Regions from separate parts of the Providencia sp. Marseille-Q8014 genome, predicted to be linked through region 2. Evidence: predicted binding sites of a transcription regulator. Region 2 holds the regulator's gene; each other region holds the start of a gene.

Region 1 (5,701 bases), 950 kb from region 2:
CCATGAGGCGTTCTGAAATTCACTTAATGAGTCAGATATTTAATGGATTAACGCATATAAATGAGGAAAAAGGGGAAGTCGAAAATGGTATCGCTCATTATTGGCAAATGATAAATGACACTGAATGGCGTTTTTACTTAAGACCCAGTATTTACTTTCACCACGGTAGAGAGATGCTAGTCGATGATATTATTAGTTCATTGATGCGTTTACAGCAGTGCTGGCCATTATTTTCACATATTAAATCTGTCACCTCCCCTCTTCCCAATGTCATTGATATTCAATTAAGTGAAGTCGACAAGCAGCTACCTTTACTATTAGGGAGTCCTCATGCTGCCATTCTCCCCAAAGAGTGGGAGTCTTTTGACAATTTTGAGCAAATACCTATTGGTACAGGCCCTTTTTTGGTTGAAAAAAACTTACCGCAAAAACTGACAATCACTGCATTTGACCGCTATTTTGGCTACCGTGCACTACTTGATGAGGTCACTATTTGGGTCGTGCCTGAATTATCTGAGCAAATGGTGTGTACCACATTAAAGATGGACAGTGACAGCAAACCAAATGATTCGTTAGAAAGTCGTATGGAAGAAGGATGCTACTTTTTATTGATGGATCAACGCTCTGCCCTAGCGCAGCGTTGTGATATACGTCAATGGCTATGCAGTTTTTTAACACCAATCAATCTGCTCGCGCATTGTGAATCATTTTATCAGCGGCACTGGGCTCCCGCTTATGGGCTATTACTGCATTGGCATCATAGTCGCATGTTAACGCTATTACCTAAGCCAGCTGATTTAACCGAATTGACGGTCACTTTCTATCATCAACACCACGAGTTTTATGCTATCAGCCAAATAATGAAGCGTGTATTGAAAACGCAAGGTATCGAATTAAAAATAAACATTGTTAATTACCCTGAATGGTTCAATGGCACAGCAGAAAGTGATATTTGGCTTGCGACAGCCAACTTCTTTAAACCTCTCGAATTTTCAATTTTTGCCACTTTATATGAAATGCCATTATTTCGTGAATGTTTAGGCTCCCCCCTCAAAGAGGAGCTGTCAAATTGGCGACAACAATCACTTAATGTCGAAGCATGGTGTGAAAGCTTAGTTGATTCACAGATTTTTCATCCAATCTTCCATCATTGGTTAGAGCTTCAAGGACAAAAAACCATGCGTGGAGCAAGGATGAATACGTTCGGTTGGTTTGATTTTAAATCGGCATGGTTTCAACCTTCTGAGGATAATGCACAGAAATCATAAAAGTTATGAACACCATAGATGAATAATAAGGATGTTATTCACTTTTTCTGTGGATATCCATGTGAACAACCCGATAGTAATCAGGGTATATCCTACAGGTCACTTCTTCAAGAAAATCCTCACGCATTACTAACTCATTTTAAAACAATAAGATACTTACATTCCATCCTGTTATCTCCTGTTTATGTTTTCGACTTTATTCATTAGGAGTTCAAATGAACAAAGATCAATCAATGTATGATTTATCCACAAGTAATGCGCTTAACTTAGGCAAGTTGTGTGATTAGGTTCAAAAAAACAGGTAAGTCAAGCCTGTAAATGCACACAGTAATTAAAGTTTTTCACAGTTATCCAATAAATCTGTGGATAACCTAGTGAATGATCCTGTGATTATTATGGGATGAACGTGAATAACCTATTTTTCGTTAAAGATAATGTGGTTAAGTCTTCTATTATTATCTTATATATCAATGCATTAATTATCTGGTGTAAAAAGTGATATACTTTCTCTACCCTGTGAACTTTTTTTGATTATTATTTAATCGCATTATGCCATTTTTACCGCCACCACCACCTGAAAATGAGTCTGTTTTAATGGCGAGAGCGCAAGCCCTTGCTGGTTATACGCTGGGCCAATTGGCTGAATATGCAGGATTACCAATCCCCCCTGATTTAAAGCGCGACAAAGGCTGGGTCGGCATGTTGCTAGAGTATTTTCTAGGGGCTAGTGCAGGAAGTAAGCCTGAACAAGATTTTGCTGAAATTGGCGTCGAATTAAAAACGATTCCTATCGATCGTCATGGTGTGCCACTGGAAACAACATTTGTTTCCGTTGCGCCTTTAACGGGCAATAGTGGGTTGACTTGGGAAAACAGCCATGTTTGTCGAAAGCTGTCTCGGGTACTGTGGTTTCCTATTGAAGGAGAGCGCCAAATTCCTCTTGCACAGCGTCGTGTGGCGACGCCTTTACTATGGAGTCCCTCACCACTGGAAGAGCAATTGCTACGTCAAGATTGGGAAGAATTGATGGATCTGATTGTTCTTGGGAAGGTTGAAACCATCACTGCACGGCATGGACAAGTGCTACAAATACGCCCTAAAGCCGCTAACAGTAAAGCATTAACAGAAGGAATTGGTGAGTTTGGGCAAACTATCATGACATTACCGAGAGGCTTTTATCTTAAGAAAGATTTTACAGCCCCTCTTCTCGCTAGGCATTTTCAACTCGGTTAAAAAGAAAATGTATATATGATGACACCGCTATCCGCGTTTACTCAAGATACGCCGGTAACAGCTCAAGCCAAGATAACTAAAGTCTCTATTTGTTATCAACACATTTTATCGTTCGCGAATACGGCTGGGATCACATTCGCTTATTCATCAATCAGGAGCCTTGAAACCACTCGCTATTTAGTGGCCATCTTAGCGGCGTTAATGGCTCCTTCCACTGCTTTCTTAGCCTGTGGGCTGTTTTTCCAACAGCTAGACCCTGTGAGTTCAGCGCCTAACCGCAAAATTTCCTCATAGGATGCTTCACTTAGCTGAGATAACGTCGAGAATCCCATTTGTTCTAATCGACTCATCACCGTCGGCCCTACCCCTTTTACCGCGAGTAAACACTGTTTGTCCGCTTCTGAAAACCCCATATTCGTTCCTAATTAAATGAGTAGCTTATCTTTTTTTAATGAATAGCTTTGCAATATACCTCATTATTATTTTACTATTCTTTTATGGCTATTATTATTTCAATAAAATCTCCTATATCCTTTGTGTCACTCATCACATTTATGGTAGTACACCCTCGATTTAGCATAAGTTAGGAATTAGCAATGTATACTCGTCAGCTCACCACGACACGCCATAATTCACTCCAACTGCCTGATGGCCGTCATTTGAGTTGGTATGAGTCTGGGCCGAAAACCGGTTTTCCAGTTATTTTTTGTACTGGTGCAGGTATGAGTGGGACACTCGGTTTTGGCATTGAATTCCTCAACCGTTTTGGGCTGCGATTGATTGTGCCTGAACGAGCGGGTTTAGGGGACTCTTCCCAAGATCCACAAAAATCACTTTCTCGTTTTGCCGCAGATGTCGCTGTGTTGTTGCATTCTCAGCAAATCAAACATTACTCAGTGATTGGTTTTTCTCAGGGCGCTGTATTTGCCATGGCACTGGCTTTTTATGGCACTCCGAATGCATTATCCATCGTCTCAGGCCAAGACCAATTTGAACATCCAGCAACGAGAGAACGACTACGCTCTGATGTGATTAATATGCAAGAGCAAGCCATAAATAGCCCTGAAGCGCTCGCTGACTGGTTGAAAAAAAATGTCAGCGCACCATGGCTATTGGCATTTATTCTCAATTGTAGTGCTGAAATCGACCAACAGCTTTATCATGAAGCCACCTTTTTAGAAGCTTACACCGAATGTATGAACCGTGCTTTTGTACAAGGTAATTTAGGCTATGTTCAAGATTTGCTGATTACGCTACAAGCATGGCCTTTCCAACCTGAACAGATCCAATGCCCTGTATCATTATGGTATGGCCAAAAAGATGAAAGTTCTGTGCACTCACCCGATTTTGGCCATATCCTTGCCACTCGCTTTCCTCATTGCCAACATTTCCTGTTTAAAAATGAAGGGGGTTCTCTATTATGGACCCAATCAGAAGCGATCTTAAAAAATTTAAAAGCTGAATAAGTAAATATAAATTAATAACTGGCTGAATATTGAATATTATCATAATTCAATTTCAGCCACGACTGGATAATGGTCTGAATAATCATAATAAGCATTATTATTATAATAATAAGCTGTTTTCATTTTCACCTGTCTGGTTTGTTCTTTGATCGAAGCAACATTTTTTGCAAAAATATAATCTAAATGCCAACTCTCTTTTTCATCTGGATGCGCAGCTTTAATGATATCATTGCTTGTGACATCCCACGAAGGAGTCGATGAAACATATTCAGGTTCTCCCCAGCCAATAATATCCAAAGCTTGTATATATTCCCTTTGCGTATAATTGATATTAAGGTCACCCCCTAAGACGACGGCTAAATTCTCTTCTGAAGCGATGCTATTAGCCCAGTTGATTAACTGATTAAGCTGAGTTTTACGATGATCTGAAGGGGTTGTCATTATACAATAATGATCATCCGACTGCATATGTGTACCAATAACATTGACCTTACTGCCCTTAAAGTCAATAACGGCCCTCACTCCTCCTTTAGCACTAAAACGGTCAGCACCACAGCCCGAATCATCAAAAAGATGATATTCACGATAAATAATGGGATAACGAGAAGCAATAGCGATACCTGAGTTAACTTGCTGAATAATATCCCATGTTCCTTTTTTATTATTCCAACAATTATTCGAGTCACAATAAGCTAGGATAGATTCATTATATTGAGCCGCAACCGGTGTGTGATAGATAACCCCCAACTCTCTCATTCCTGAAAATAATTTCTTTTCAGAATCTTGGCTAAAAACCTCTTGAAAAATAACAATGTCAACATCAGAAAAAATATTATCTCTAATCATCGCATTAATTCTTGTATTTCTTGTTGATGCACCAATACTAAAAAGAGGAACATGCAATAAATAAGTATTAAATGTCATCACTTTAATTTTATTTGGCATAGTTTTTCCTATCATGTCATTGATTAATAATATATAAATTACATTATCATTTTAAAATAAAGGCTATTTCAGTAAACACATTGTGTTTGACAATGACGACAAGAGCTATGCTAAACCATATCAACAATAGCGAATAGATTATTTCTTATTGTATAACCAAAAGAATTTTATCAGTAATCAGAGCTAATTAAATAATTAGAATAATATTTAAGATATATAAAAGAGATGATAGCGAGAGGATAATATTGATGACAAGCGTTCATTACCCATATTTTCTTGTTATACAATATAGCCATTGCGCCCTCCGCTATATTTATAGCTTCAGGCGCAATTTAGGCATGAGTTTATGTAAAAACTAATCGCACCACGGATTAGCGATAAACAATACCGCCATCAGTTAGGATTGATTGTCCAGTAATGTAGTCTGAGTCATCACTTGCTAAAAATGCGACCAAGCCCGCCACATCTTCTGGAGTTTGTGCTCGACCTAATGCAATACCTTCAACATATTTTTTATAGGTTTCACCTTTTGGTGCACCTGTAATTTCAGCAAAACGCTCATCAATTTCTACCCACATATCGGTACCCACAATACCTGGGCAATATGAGTTAACAGTAATGCCTGAGCTTGCATACTCTTTCGCTGCCGCTTGAGTTAATGCGCGCACTGCAAATTTAGTTGCAGAGTAAACACCTAGCATTGCAAAACCATCATGCCCTGCAATAGAAGAGGCATTAATAATTTTCCCCTTCTGTTTACGTTGTTGGAATTTCTCACTGGCTGCTTGG
Region 2 (5,701 bases):
ATAAATCGGTACGATAGTAATAGGGCGAGAGTCACCACGTAGCATGGCCTGTAGTGTCATCGACAGTGTGCCTGTTTTGGGTTGCAACAAGCGACCTGTGCGAGAGCGTCCACCTTCAACAAAGTATTCAATGGAATAACCCCGTGCAAACAGCTCACTGAGATATTCACGAAATACGGTCGAATAAAGTTTGTTTCCTTTAAACGTACGGCGTATAAAGAAAGCGCCTAAATGGCGGAAAATTGGACCTGCTGGCCAAAAGTTTAAGTTGATACCTGCCGCGATATGAGGGGGGACCAACCCTTGATGATACAGAACATAAGAAAGCAATAAGTAATCCATATGACTACGATGTGATGGCACATACACAATTTCATGGCCATCTTGCGCTAACTGACGAACGCGTTCCGCATGCTGAACATTGATCCCTTGATATAAACGGTTCCAAGTCCAGCCTAATACTCTATCCGTCAAGCGTATTGCTTCATAAGAGAAGTTAGCCGCAATTTCTTCCATCATATTGACGGCATTTTGCTGTGCTTTCTTCAGTGGAATTTTTTTACTACGTGCTTCATCTTCAACCGCTTTTTCAATCGCTTTTGAGGTTAATAGCTTATTGAAAAGATCTTGGCGGGCAGGCAGTTTCGGACCAACCGCCGCGAGGCGTTGACGTGAATAATGGATACGGGCAACACGTGCTAGTTTATTCGCAATAATCGTATCGGTACCATGCTCTTGCGCCATCACTCCCATGGATACGGTTGGCGAAAAACGGACAAAACTATCTCGCCCAAGCCAAATCACGGCAAAGAATTTTTGGATACCGTTGAGTAAGCGTAAGGGGGGAGCCGGTGTATGGCCTTCTCGTCCAGGTGCACGACCAAACATCACGGATGCAGGTAGCATTTGAATATCGAGATTCGGATTACTACGATGCAAGTCTAGGTATGCATGGAATATTCTTACTGACTCTTTACGTGGGTTTGGTGAGTAGTAGCGAAAGACTCTCGGACCATCATCAATGAAGACATAGGCCGGTAATTTAGTGCCATTAATGTCATTATCGACCAACGGGTCAGGTAGACCGATCGATAAGCATTGGTGACGTAATGTTAAAAGGTCAGACTTGGAATGATAAGGCAACACGTATAACGTGGGCCGGCTGGTGTCCAATTCCAGTTCTGATATCGGGTCTGTTGGAACGAGTTTACTCTTTACCAGTAATTTAAGTGGTAAATTCAACGTGTTGTAATATATTTTACGCCATAGTGACATAAATGATTATAGCCTCTTGTTAACAATGCTTCGCAAGCATACCAGAAATCAACTGGCAAATGATTAACTTTGACCGCAAAAAATGATTATTGTTTGTAATTTTGAGGAATAAATATGGCGAACCAAACTAAGGGATTGACTCGTGTAATAAAGGCTGCGGGGTATTCCCTTAAAGGATTAAAGGCGGCTTGGATTAATGAAGCGGCCTTTCGGCAGGAATCTGTTGCGGCATTGATTGCCGTCATTATCGCGCTGTGGTTGGATGTGAGTTATATCGATCGATTATTGTTGATCAGTTCTGTTGTGCTGGTGGCGATTGTTGAATTACTGAATAGTGCAATTGAAGCGGTGGTTGATCGCGTGGGCAGTGAATATCATGAATTGTCTGGTCGAGCTAAAGATATCGGTTCTGCCGCGGTGTTTGTGACCATTGGACTCGCGTTGGTTATTTGGGCAACCGTTTTATGGCAACACTATTTTGCTGGCTAATGTAGAAATTGTCGCAAATCGATAAATCCTTGATGAGCTTTCAACAAATATGGCACTTCAGTGATTTAAGTGTTTCAAAACTTCATTTACCTGTATATACTCACAGTCTGACTGTATAAACAAACAGGGGAACGAGATGAAAGCACTGACGGCTAGACAACAGCAGGTTTATGATCTGGTGCGCGATCACATTTCTCAGACGGGTATGCCACCTACACGCGCTGAAATAGCAGCAAGCCTTGGTTTTCGTTCGCCTAATGCGGCAGAAGAGCACCTTAAAGCCTTGGCACGTAAAGGGGTCATTGAGATTGTTTCAGGGGCTTCTCGTGGTATCCGTTTACTACTTGAAGAAGAAAATGATGCTGAAGTTCAGGGGCTTCCTTTGATTGGACGTGTTGCTGCTGGCGAACCTCTATTGGCTCAAGAGCACATTGAAAGTCATTATCAAGTGGATCCTGCTCTATTTAAGCCCCATGCTGATTTTTTATTACGTGTTAATGGTATGTCAATGAAGGACATTGGGATTATGGATGGCGACCTTTTAGCTGTGCATAAAACACAAGATGTCCGTAATGGGCAAGTGGTTGTTGCACGTATTGAAGATGAAGTGACTGTGAAACGCTTTAAGCAGCAAGGTAACCGTGTTGAGTTAATCGCTGAAAATGCAGAATTTGCTCCGATTATTGTTGATCTGCGTCAGCAGAATTTTACAATTGAAGGGCTAGCGGTTGGCGTGATCCGTAATGGTGACTGGTGCTAATGTTAGCGCCATAAAATACCCTCAAAAATATTGCTGGCAGATTTACTATGTATCTATTTTAGGAGTCTGCCTGCGATACCTTTCTTTTACTCATTAGTGAGTTTATCTGTGCACCCGACTTATTAAGAGACATAAAATATTACACTCTACTATAGTGTGTTTTGTCTATTTTATTGTCTTAGTGATTACTTTTTCTTTGTCTTAATAGGTTGTTCATGGTCATGATGACAATGCTCATGGTCTTTACAGCTAGCTAACTCACTGCATACTCGGCATAAACCATGGTTCTCAACGACGGTATGACGGAGTTGAAATTGATTTTGATTAGCTAAATCTAAAATAGCAGCTTCTATGGTTCCGCAATCACTTTCTGCTACGCCACCGCAATGATCACAAATCAACATGACTGAGATATGGCTAGGATTGTCAAAGTGATGGCAGATAACATAGCTATTTGTCGATTCGATTTTATGAATAAAGCTCTGTTCCATTAAAAATTCAAGCGCACGATAGACTGTTGGTGGCTTGGCTTGAGGCTCGACTTCACGCAGCAAATCGAGCAGGTCATAAGCACTTATTGCACCGTGTTGTTGCGCTATTAGCCGTAGAACGGTTTCCCGCTGAGGCGTTAGCCTAACACCTCTTGATTGGCAAATTCTTTCGGCCATCACTAGCAGCTTATCCTCACTCATTATTTTCATGGTCGTTGACCCCACAGCAAAAATCCCAATGATAGTGAAGACAAGTTTACCATAACTTTATGATACATAGAGACTGAAATGAGAATGAATAAAAAGTGAGGCTTAGAAAAAAGCGTATTAGGAAAAAATCACAACCATTTAATATTCAAATAAATAAATCACATCTCACAATATACGTTAATATTGTATTTTAAGCATGTTACTAAAAGTGAGTGAAATAGGGTTATAAATGGCACCATTATACTCTGGTGCAATAAGTAATTTATTATCACGATAAAAACAAAACCAATACAAAATAATAACAATTAAAATGTAACTTTAAATTTAAAAAGTAACCTTCAGTAACACATTTCAATTGGGAGTTTTCTTATCTAAATTTTTCCCTATAGATTTTTATTTTGTTTTTATTGCTTTTTTATTTTTTAATTCTTATTTTTTGTTTTTAATCTATTGATGTCATTGTTTTTTGCTGTTACTGCGTGTTTCCTTATAAAAAAACGACTTTCTTTTTAGAAAAAATTATTAAGTTTTTATAAATACAAACTTACATTTTTATATATATTTTTCTAATTATTACTACTTTTAGGAGTTGGTGCTGCCTTTTTTAATGGTTGAAAACTGAAAATAAGAAAATAACAACATAATTGACTGTCCGTGTTTCGTATTCCGGTTAATTTTGACAAAAAATATCGTGTGTGTAGGATTGTCTATAGAAAATATGGGTCATCAAAGTATGGGTAATCCAGTTCTGTTTGAGTTTTGTGGAATATATATTGATTATTTACTTCAACGTTGAAAAAGGTTGGAGAAAAAAGGATTTTACCTCATTAAATATTCCATGTTTAAAGTAACAAATTGAATATTTCAATTTTTTCTTTTTATAAAAATAAATTAAATGAATTAATTTATTTATTTTAAAAAAATCTCTTCCTAAAAGGTTCTAGTGGAATAAGGAAATTTTCACTAATGCTAATTCTAATCGAAAATGAGCTTATGGGTTCATTTCTTTAGAGTTTATCGGGATAGAGAATGCTACTTCCTACATATCTAAAGGAAATCTTTATGAAATTTAATAAATTAGCGGTAAGTTTGGCATTAGGTTTAACTATGGGTGTTTCTATGACTGCGATGGCAGATGATCCTGCTCCAGTTGAAAGCTCACAAGGTAAAATTCAATTCACTGGTTTCATCAATGATGTACCTTGTTCAATTGATGATGATAACCTGAATCAAACTGTTCGTTTTGGTGAAATCGCATTGCACGAATTAACATCTGGTAAGTTCCGTTCAGATAGCCGTCCATTTGATATCGTGCTGAAAAATTGCTCAACTGAAACGTACAAAAACGCAAAAATCACCTTTACGGGTGGAACAATTTCTGGTTTCACAGGCTTTACCGGTGAATTACTTGGTTTAGGTAAAGTACAGAACGCGGGTATTGTTATCACTGATGGTGGAAGCAAAATCGTTGAGTTCGGTAAACCATTCCCAGGTACTGGTAATGGCTATGACCTAAATAACGGTGATGGTTCAGAAACAACTCTGCATTTCGAAGCTTATGTGAAAGGTAACGAAGATCCTAATAACAAAGCAACAACAGGTCGTTTCGATACTGTTGCTAACTTCAAAATCATTTATCAATAAGACTTAATGTGTCCAACATATGGCGTATTTGCGCCATATGTTGATGACCTTATTTTATCTATTCTTATTAGTGGGTTAGTTAAATGAAAAGCATGAAATTAAATGTAATAACAAAAATAATGCTTTTGATGCTAATTCCAACGATAGTTTGGTCTGAAGAGGCTATCGACTTTAATACGGATTTTCTAGATGGTGAGGGAACTGAAAATATAGATTTCAGTAAGTTTTCTCATGCCAATTATGTTCCCCCTGGTGATTATTCTTTAGATCTTGAAGTTAATAACACGAAAATAATTGCTGAACAGCCAGTCATTTTTTTTAATCCTAATTACGATAAGAAAGTCTCTTTGGCTTGTATTACGCCAGAAATATATCCACTGCTAGGATTGAAAGAGGAGTGGGAAAATAAAATTCAATGGCTGAAAGATGGGCAATGTTTAGATATTCGTAGCATCCCTGAAATGAGTTTTCAGGGGGATTTAGCTAAAAACACGTTAAAAATTAAAATACCGCAAGCATATATGGAGTACCAAGATGCAAGCTGGGATCCCCCTACACGTTGGGATGATGGTATTTTAGGCGCTTTTCTTGACTATAACGCAACAGGCCGTTTGGTCAAAGAGCAAAAAGGCAATGGGAAGGGAACGCAAACAGGTATCACTGCAACAGGGACTATGGGCGCCAATATCGGCCCATGGCGTTTCAGAGCGGATTGGCAATCACAAAACGGAGAGCTCAATAAACGTAGCCAATCATGGGCTTGGAACCAACTCTATGCTTACCGTGCAATTCGTTCACTCAGTGCTCGTTTAACTCTCGGTGAACAATATCT
Region 3 (5,701 bases), 2.5 Mb from region 2:
ATCAGAGCAGCACGGCCTTTAACGTTGTCACATTTGTTACCAGTTACTGGATCTTCTTTACCACGACCTTCAGCAGCGATTGCGCTAGCTGGAACGCCTTTAGCTACCAGGTAGTCAACAACTGACTGAGCACGTTTTTGTGACAGTGGCAGGTTGTAGTTTTGTGAACCGATACGGTCTGTGAAACCAACTACCAGTACGCGACCTTGAGTTGGGTCGATGCTGCTCAGTTCGTTATACAGTTCGTTCAGTGCTTGCTGACCTTCTGGCTTCAGAGTTGCTTTGTTGAAGTTGAACAGAACGTCTGAACGCAGAGTGAAACGTTTGTTCTCAACAACTGGAGCTGGCTCAACAACTGGCGCTGGCTCAACAACTGGCGCTGCTTCTTGGTTGAAACGATATGCTAGACCAACGCTCAGCATGCCGTTGTCTGGACGTACGCCCAAGTTATCGTTATCACCGATGTTGCTCACCCACTGGTAGTCTAAACGAGTCGCCCAGTTTGGAGTGATTGCATATTCAACACCCAGTGCGTATACAGGAGAAACGCCAGTGTCGTTTTCTTTGTAATTTGGTTGACCTTCTTGATGTGCTTTAACATCAGTACGCCATACCATACCACCTAAACGAGTGTAAACGTCTAAGTCATCCATTACTGGATAGCTTAGTTTGGTCGTCAGAGAAACACCCATTGATTTCAGGTCGCCGTTGTTACCAGCACCTTTGTATTTCATTTTACCAAACCAGTCATAACCAAGCTCGAAGCCCATGTACTGGTTGTATTGGTAACCTGCGTATGCACCAGCACCGAAAGTATCACGGTCAGTACTGTTACCTACAGTTGCATTACGATCAACTGGAGTAAAGCTTGTGTCTTCATAGTGAGACCAACCCAGTTTAGCACCGGTATACCAAGTGTTGTCTTTTGGAGCTGCCTGCGCAACAGTTGCGAAAGCTGCTACTGCCACTGCTACTGCGATAGCTGTCTTTTTCATTTTTTACGCCTCGTTATCATCCAATATAGGCATGGCTTCAATGAGCCTTATTATTCGCCATTGGTTTAAAATACTTGCTAGGTTTCGCTGACATTATCTACAAAAATTTATAAAAAGTAAAAAATAATGCCATAACCTTAACAAGCTAAAGTCTACAACGAACTTAAAAAGATACAAGTAGAGCAAGCAAAAATCGTTATAAAAAAACATATTTTAGTGGATAAATCAGAGAGATAAACATAACCTAATTTTAGATTGATTATTATCTATCCCATTGATCTCAATTATTTTTTCTACATTTTTTGAGCTTGTTATATCCAAATGTCAAATTTACTAAGAATATTCTTAATCTTGGCTAGTGATAATAGTTAGAGTGAATTTTTAGGTTATTTAGCTGTCCAGAATGGATACTTGCAATATTATGTGTTTTTTGAGGGCGCATAATAAAGCCAATAGAATGACCTTCTTGAGCCGCGCTTTGTAATCGAGCAAAGTCCTGTTCATTTAATTCAGGAAGCCAGCCGAGTACGACACTGTAATTACCACTCTTTAATGCCTTTTCCATTGCATCTATTGTCGTTATTGACGGCATATTACTTAATTGCATGATTTTATTTATAGGTAAACCAGACTGCTCTAGCCAATGGCGACTCAACTTTTTATTTGGACTCAACCAAAGCAACCAGCGAGATTGCACACCAAATTGGCGCAACATTGGCAGTAGGATGTAATCCATAATAGGATGTTTTTCATCATAAACCAGTTCACTCACCATACCATGCTGCATGGCATCATGGATATGTGGTGTTGAAGGCATGACTTGCGTACTGTGGTTAACAGAATGTTCAGTTGCTTTGTTCCAAGAATAGATAGCCATAATTCACCTCACCAATCAAGCTGTATGAATATACAGTAACTGTATATTCATACAATATCAAGCCTATTTTTTCAAAGCGCTTCGCAACTTTGGTGTTTTTATCTGCAATATTCTTGGAGTTTTAGGCTGTTCATCCCAGAATAGGTTTCTGCTAATTGTTTGTAAAATTAGGATATTTATAGTTTCACATACAAGGATGGAAGTAGATGAATACTCATAAGGAGCTTGGGTGTATGTCTTTACTGGAAAAGAATGATCCTCGATTAGATCAGCTATTAAAACGTTTTGGTGAGTTTAAAAAGAAAAACCACTTTGGTGGATATTGTCTAATCATCGATAGTGCCATCATCGGGTTAACATTAGATGGCCTTTTATATTTACGTGGATGTCTTTTTGCAAGAAGCTACTTTGAATCTATTAAACTTAGGCGGCTAGTGTTTAGCAAAAAAGGCATACCGCTAGAACTGCGTTATTATCAGATCCCTGAGCAGATATGGGAAAATGAAGAGTTATTGCTCCATTGTATTGAGTTAGCTTATCGTTCTGCGATTGAAGAACGAAAACAAAAACAATCAGCGGTATTACGTATCAAAGACTTACCGAATATGAATATGTCAGTAGAGAGAGCATTAGGCAAAATCGGCATTCATAAAGTTGATGATTTACGAGCAATAGGTGCGAAAGCTTGCTTTTTGAAGCTAAAACAGTTGGGGCGATTTTCTCCTAGTATTAAATTACTGATTGGATTAGCGGGGGCAATAGAAGGCTATCATAGTGCTGTTTTACCATTACAAATGAAACAAGAATTGATCAATTGGTATAACAGTGTGGGGTAGGGCTAATTAAGGTGAGATAAACGATGAGAGGGGATGTCACTGTTTCGCCACATTTTGACACCCGCTCATCTGTTTTATTTATCGGCTAACTGACTTAATTTTGCTCGTGTACATAATGATTTGCTGACGTATTAATTTGTATGATCATAGCCTTGATTTCAGGAATAAGCTCCAGTAATAATCTTGCTTGTTCCATAATCAGTACTGTTTTTTCATCATCACTGACGGATATGCTATCAATGCGACGCGTAATACTTTCTCGTAACTGTTCTGATTTCTCTTCGGCTTGAGCGTCCAATGTCAGGATTTGCAATGAGGTTTCTACATAGCAAATAGCATCACTTAAAATCGTGAGGTTATCCTTATTTTGCATCTGCTCTCGATGTGCACCAAGGGCGGAAATATAGCTCAGCAATGTATGGTTAAGGCATAGAAGCCTAAATGCCTGTTCTTGGGTGACTTGATAGGACTTCGGGTCTGATGCCATATTCGAAACAATAGAAGCAAATTCTGCATCATTATTATGGGCATCTCGCCGTGCTACTCGGTATTCAAGGCTATTATCTTTACCTTGATAGTACTGTTGCAAAATCGCATCTAAATAACGGCAATTGCTGTCCATGGTTTTTTGTACCACTTGAGGTAATTGGCGAAATTTCCAATCAGGCCATATAAAGCTCACTGCAAGAAAGGCAATAAAACAACCGATTAAAGTATCAATGACCCGAGGAAGAGCAACCTCAAATCCTTCTCCTAATAGGTTAAAACAAAAGAGAACAAGCAAGGTAATAAATAGGGTTGCTTGAGCATATTGGCTGCTACGGAAAACAAAAAATAGCAAACCAGAAATAACGATTAAGGTCAGCTGTCCTTCCATTGAAGGCACAAAATTTAATAAAGGTAACCCAACGAGTATCCCGATGAGGGTACCGATTATCCGTAGTGCGAGTCGTCGTTTGGTTGCACTATAGTTAGGTTGGCAAACAAATAAACTGGTTAATAAAATCCAATATCCTCTTTCTAAATCAAATAACTGGATAATGAGATAGCCTGTACAGAGTAAGAGTGACATTCTAACGGCATGGCGGAAAAGTGCAGACTTAGGCGTTAAATGATGTTTAAAGCGGGCAATAATATCACTGAGACCTGAAGGGGACTCATCTGATAATTGTTCAATTTGTTTATTATGATGTTGCCGTGAATTCTGTTCAAGGCTAAGCCCACGCAATTGCACGTCAATACCTTTCAAGTTTTTGAGTAAGTTATACAACGCTTTTATTTCATGAATCGCTGGGGAGCGTTGCTTAAGTAATTGCAGTGAGTTTTCAAGGTAAGTGAAAGTACCTTCAAAGCGTGGATTATGTTGATATTGTTTACGCCATAGGACTGATTGAGCGACTTGCTGGCAAGCTCTTGCTTGCATACTCAGTAAACGTTGAAAACGGAATAATATATCGCTGTGGCGCAGGGTGCGACTCAGTTGTTGGTATTGAATGTGTGATGAGCTGGCACGTTCATGGATATCTTGCGCCACAAAATAATATTGCAACGTCGTACGGGTGCCTTTTTGTCCGCGATCACCTTTTAGTCGGCTAAGAAGCGCTATTTTTGCTTGATTCATCGTACTGACTAATGTGCTATTAACGAGTGCTAGCTCGTAGACTGACTGCGGGTAGTCATCTTCCAAATCGGGGTCGAATAGGTTAGCTTTAGCATCAAGATAAGCCGCTAATTGCTGATAACATTGCGTAATGGCATCTTGCAACGGCCTAACTGGAAATAGAATATGGCCGATTAAGGTCAAGACGTTATACCAAATAGCACCAATGAGTAGCAAAGCAGGTTGTTGATACCATGTATCAAAAATAGGCACTCCCAGCATGGTATAGATGGCAATTAATAGCGCACCAAAAGCAATCGTAGCATAGCGTTGACCTAATGCGCCCAATAGAATGAATCCACAGGTTGAAATTGCCAGACCAAAGAAGAAAAGTATTGGATGTGGGAATAACAATTCAATAGAGACGGATGCGATAAAAAAGCAACATAGTGTGATAACTAAGTTTTTTAAGCGGCCAGTTAATCTATCATCGAGATCCGTCAGAGCCGCCGCAACCATGCCTAAGGTTAAGGGAATTGTGACTTTGGGCTCTTGGTTTAATAACCAAGGAATGAGAGTCGTCCCTGTCAGGGCGATTAAGATTCGGATATAATATAAAATATGGCTGTTATATAAAACACGACGATAACTGGTAAGCAGCGTTAACACAAAGTACCTCAAAGGCAAACATTCCCTAGTCTATACTCGTCATATTTCAAGTTGCTTAGTTGTTGATGTGTTTTCAACCTGCAAATTTAAGTGCCTATATAATCTAGTTTTCTTTTCAACACATTGTTGAACATTTTCTAGATGCAACTCGAATTATGTAGAGTCTATATAGGATAGCGTGTTTATGAGTAATAAAAAACTGTTTGGAATCAAGCTACCGTTATTTTCATAATTGAACAACTCAGGTGCAGGATGTATGGAACTGAAATCAACACAGATTGGGCAGCGCCTGGCTCAGCATCCCTATAATCGGGTTCGCTTATTGAATGCTGGCATTGAGGTGAGTGGGGAAAAACATCAATACCTTATACCTTTTAATCAGTTAATTGATATCCATTGTAAAAGAGGCATTGTCTGGGGAGAGCTAGAGTTTGAACTCTCTGATGAGCAAGTCGTACGTTTACATGGTACTGAATGGAAGCAAACTCAACGCTTTTATCATTATTTAAATGATAAGTGGCAGCAATGGAGCCTAGAAATGAGTGAAATCAGTGCTGAAGTCCTGACTTCACTCGCAAAATCTATTCAGCAACAAACTCAACAAGATAGTTGGCTCAACTTACGTGAGTTAGCGTCCTTTCGGAAAAAAATTAGCGAAAAATTTTCGTCTCTCCCTTTGCCATTGGCTCGTGTTAGCCAATTTGAAAACTGTGCTGCCGCTTAT

The links. The regulator LexA, encoded in region 2, represses DNA repair genes until DNA is damaged. The targets are predictions, from matches to a motif close to TNCTGTATGTACATACAGNA.
Region 1: a site for LexA is predicted at 1,579-1,598, ahead of mutH (DNA mismatch repair endonuclease MutH). Genes of this name have one in related genera too.
Region 3: a site for LexA is predicted at 1,891-1,910, ahead of sulA (SOS-induced cell division inhibitor SulA). Genes of this name have one in related genera too.

The regions. Positions count from the first base shown of each region.
Region 1 is NZ_CBCOPT010000001.1:1,428,051-1,433,751, reverse strand. It holds gene sgrR (HTH-type transcriptional regulator SgrR) at 1-1,268, shown strand, start outside; gene mutH (DNA mismatch repair endonuclease MutH) at 1,818-2,501, shown strand; gene ACWPW6_RS06175 (helix-hairpin-helix domain-containing protein) at 2,675-2,914, opposite strand; gene ACWPW6_RS06170 (alpha/beta fold hydrolase) at 3,098-3,967, shown strand; gene ACWPW6_RS06165 (sphingomyelin phosphodiesterase) at 4,007-4,912, opposite strand; gene ACWPW6_RS06160 (acetoin reductase) at 5,284-5,701, opposite strand, start outside.
Region 2 is NZ_CBCOPT010000001.1:476,870-482,570, forward strand. It holds gene plsB (glycerol-3-phosphate 1-O-acyltransferase PlsB) at 1-1,275, opposite strand, end outside; gene ACWPW6_RS02040 (diacylglycerol kinase) at 1,390-1,764, shown strand; gene lexA (transcriptional repressor LexA) at 1,901-2,524, shown strand; gene zur (zinc uptake transcriptional repressor Zur) at 2,710-3,225, opposite strand; gene ACWPW6_RS02055 (fimbrial protein) at 4,288-4,869, shown strand; gene ACWPW6_RS02060 (fimbria/pilus outer membrane usher protein) at 4,953-5,701, shown strand, end outside.
Region 3 is NZ_CBCOPT010000001.1:2,929,585-2,935,285, reverse strand. It holds gene ompA (porin OmpA) at 1-995, opposite strand, end outside; gene sulA (SOS-induced cell division inhibitor SulA) at 1,351-1,872, opposite strand; gene ACWPW6_RS13000 (TfoX/Sxy family DNA transformation protein) at 2,079-2,708, shown strand; gene yccS (YccS family putative transporter) at 2,803-4,977, opposite strand; gene helD (DNA helicase IV) at 5,234-5,701, shown strand, end outside.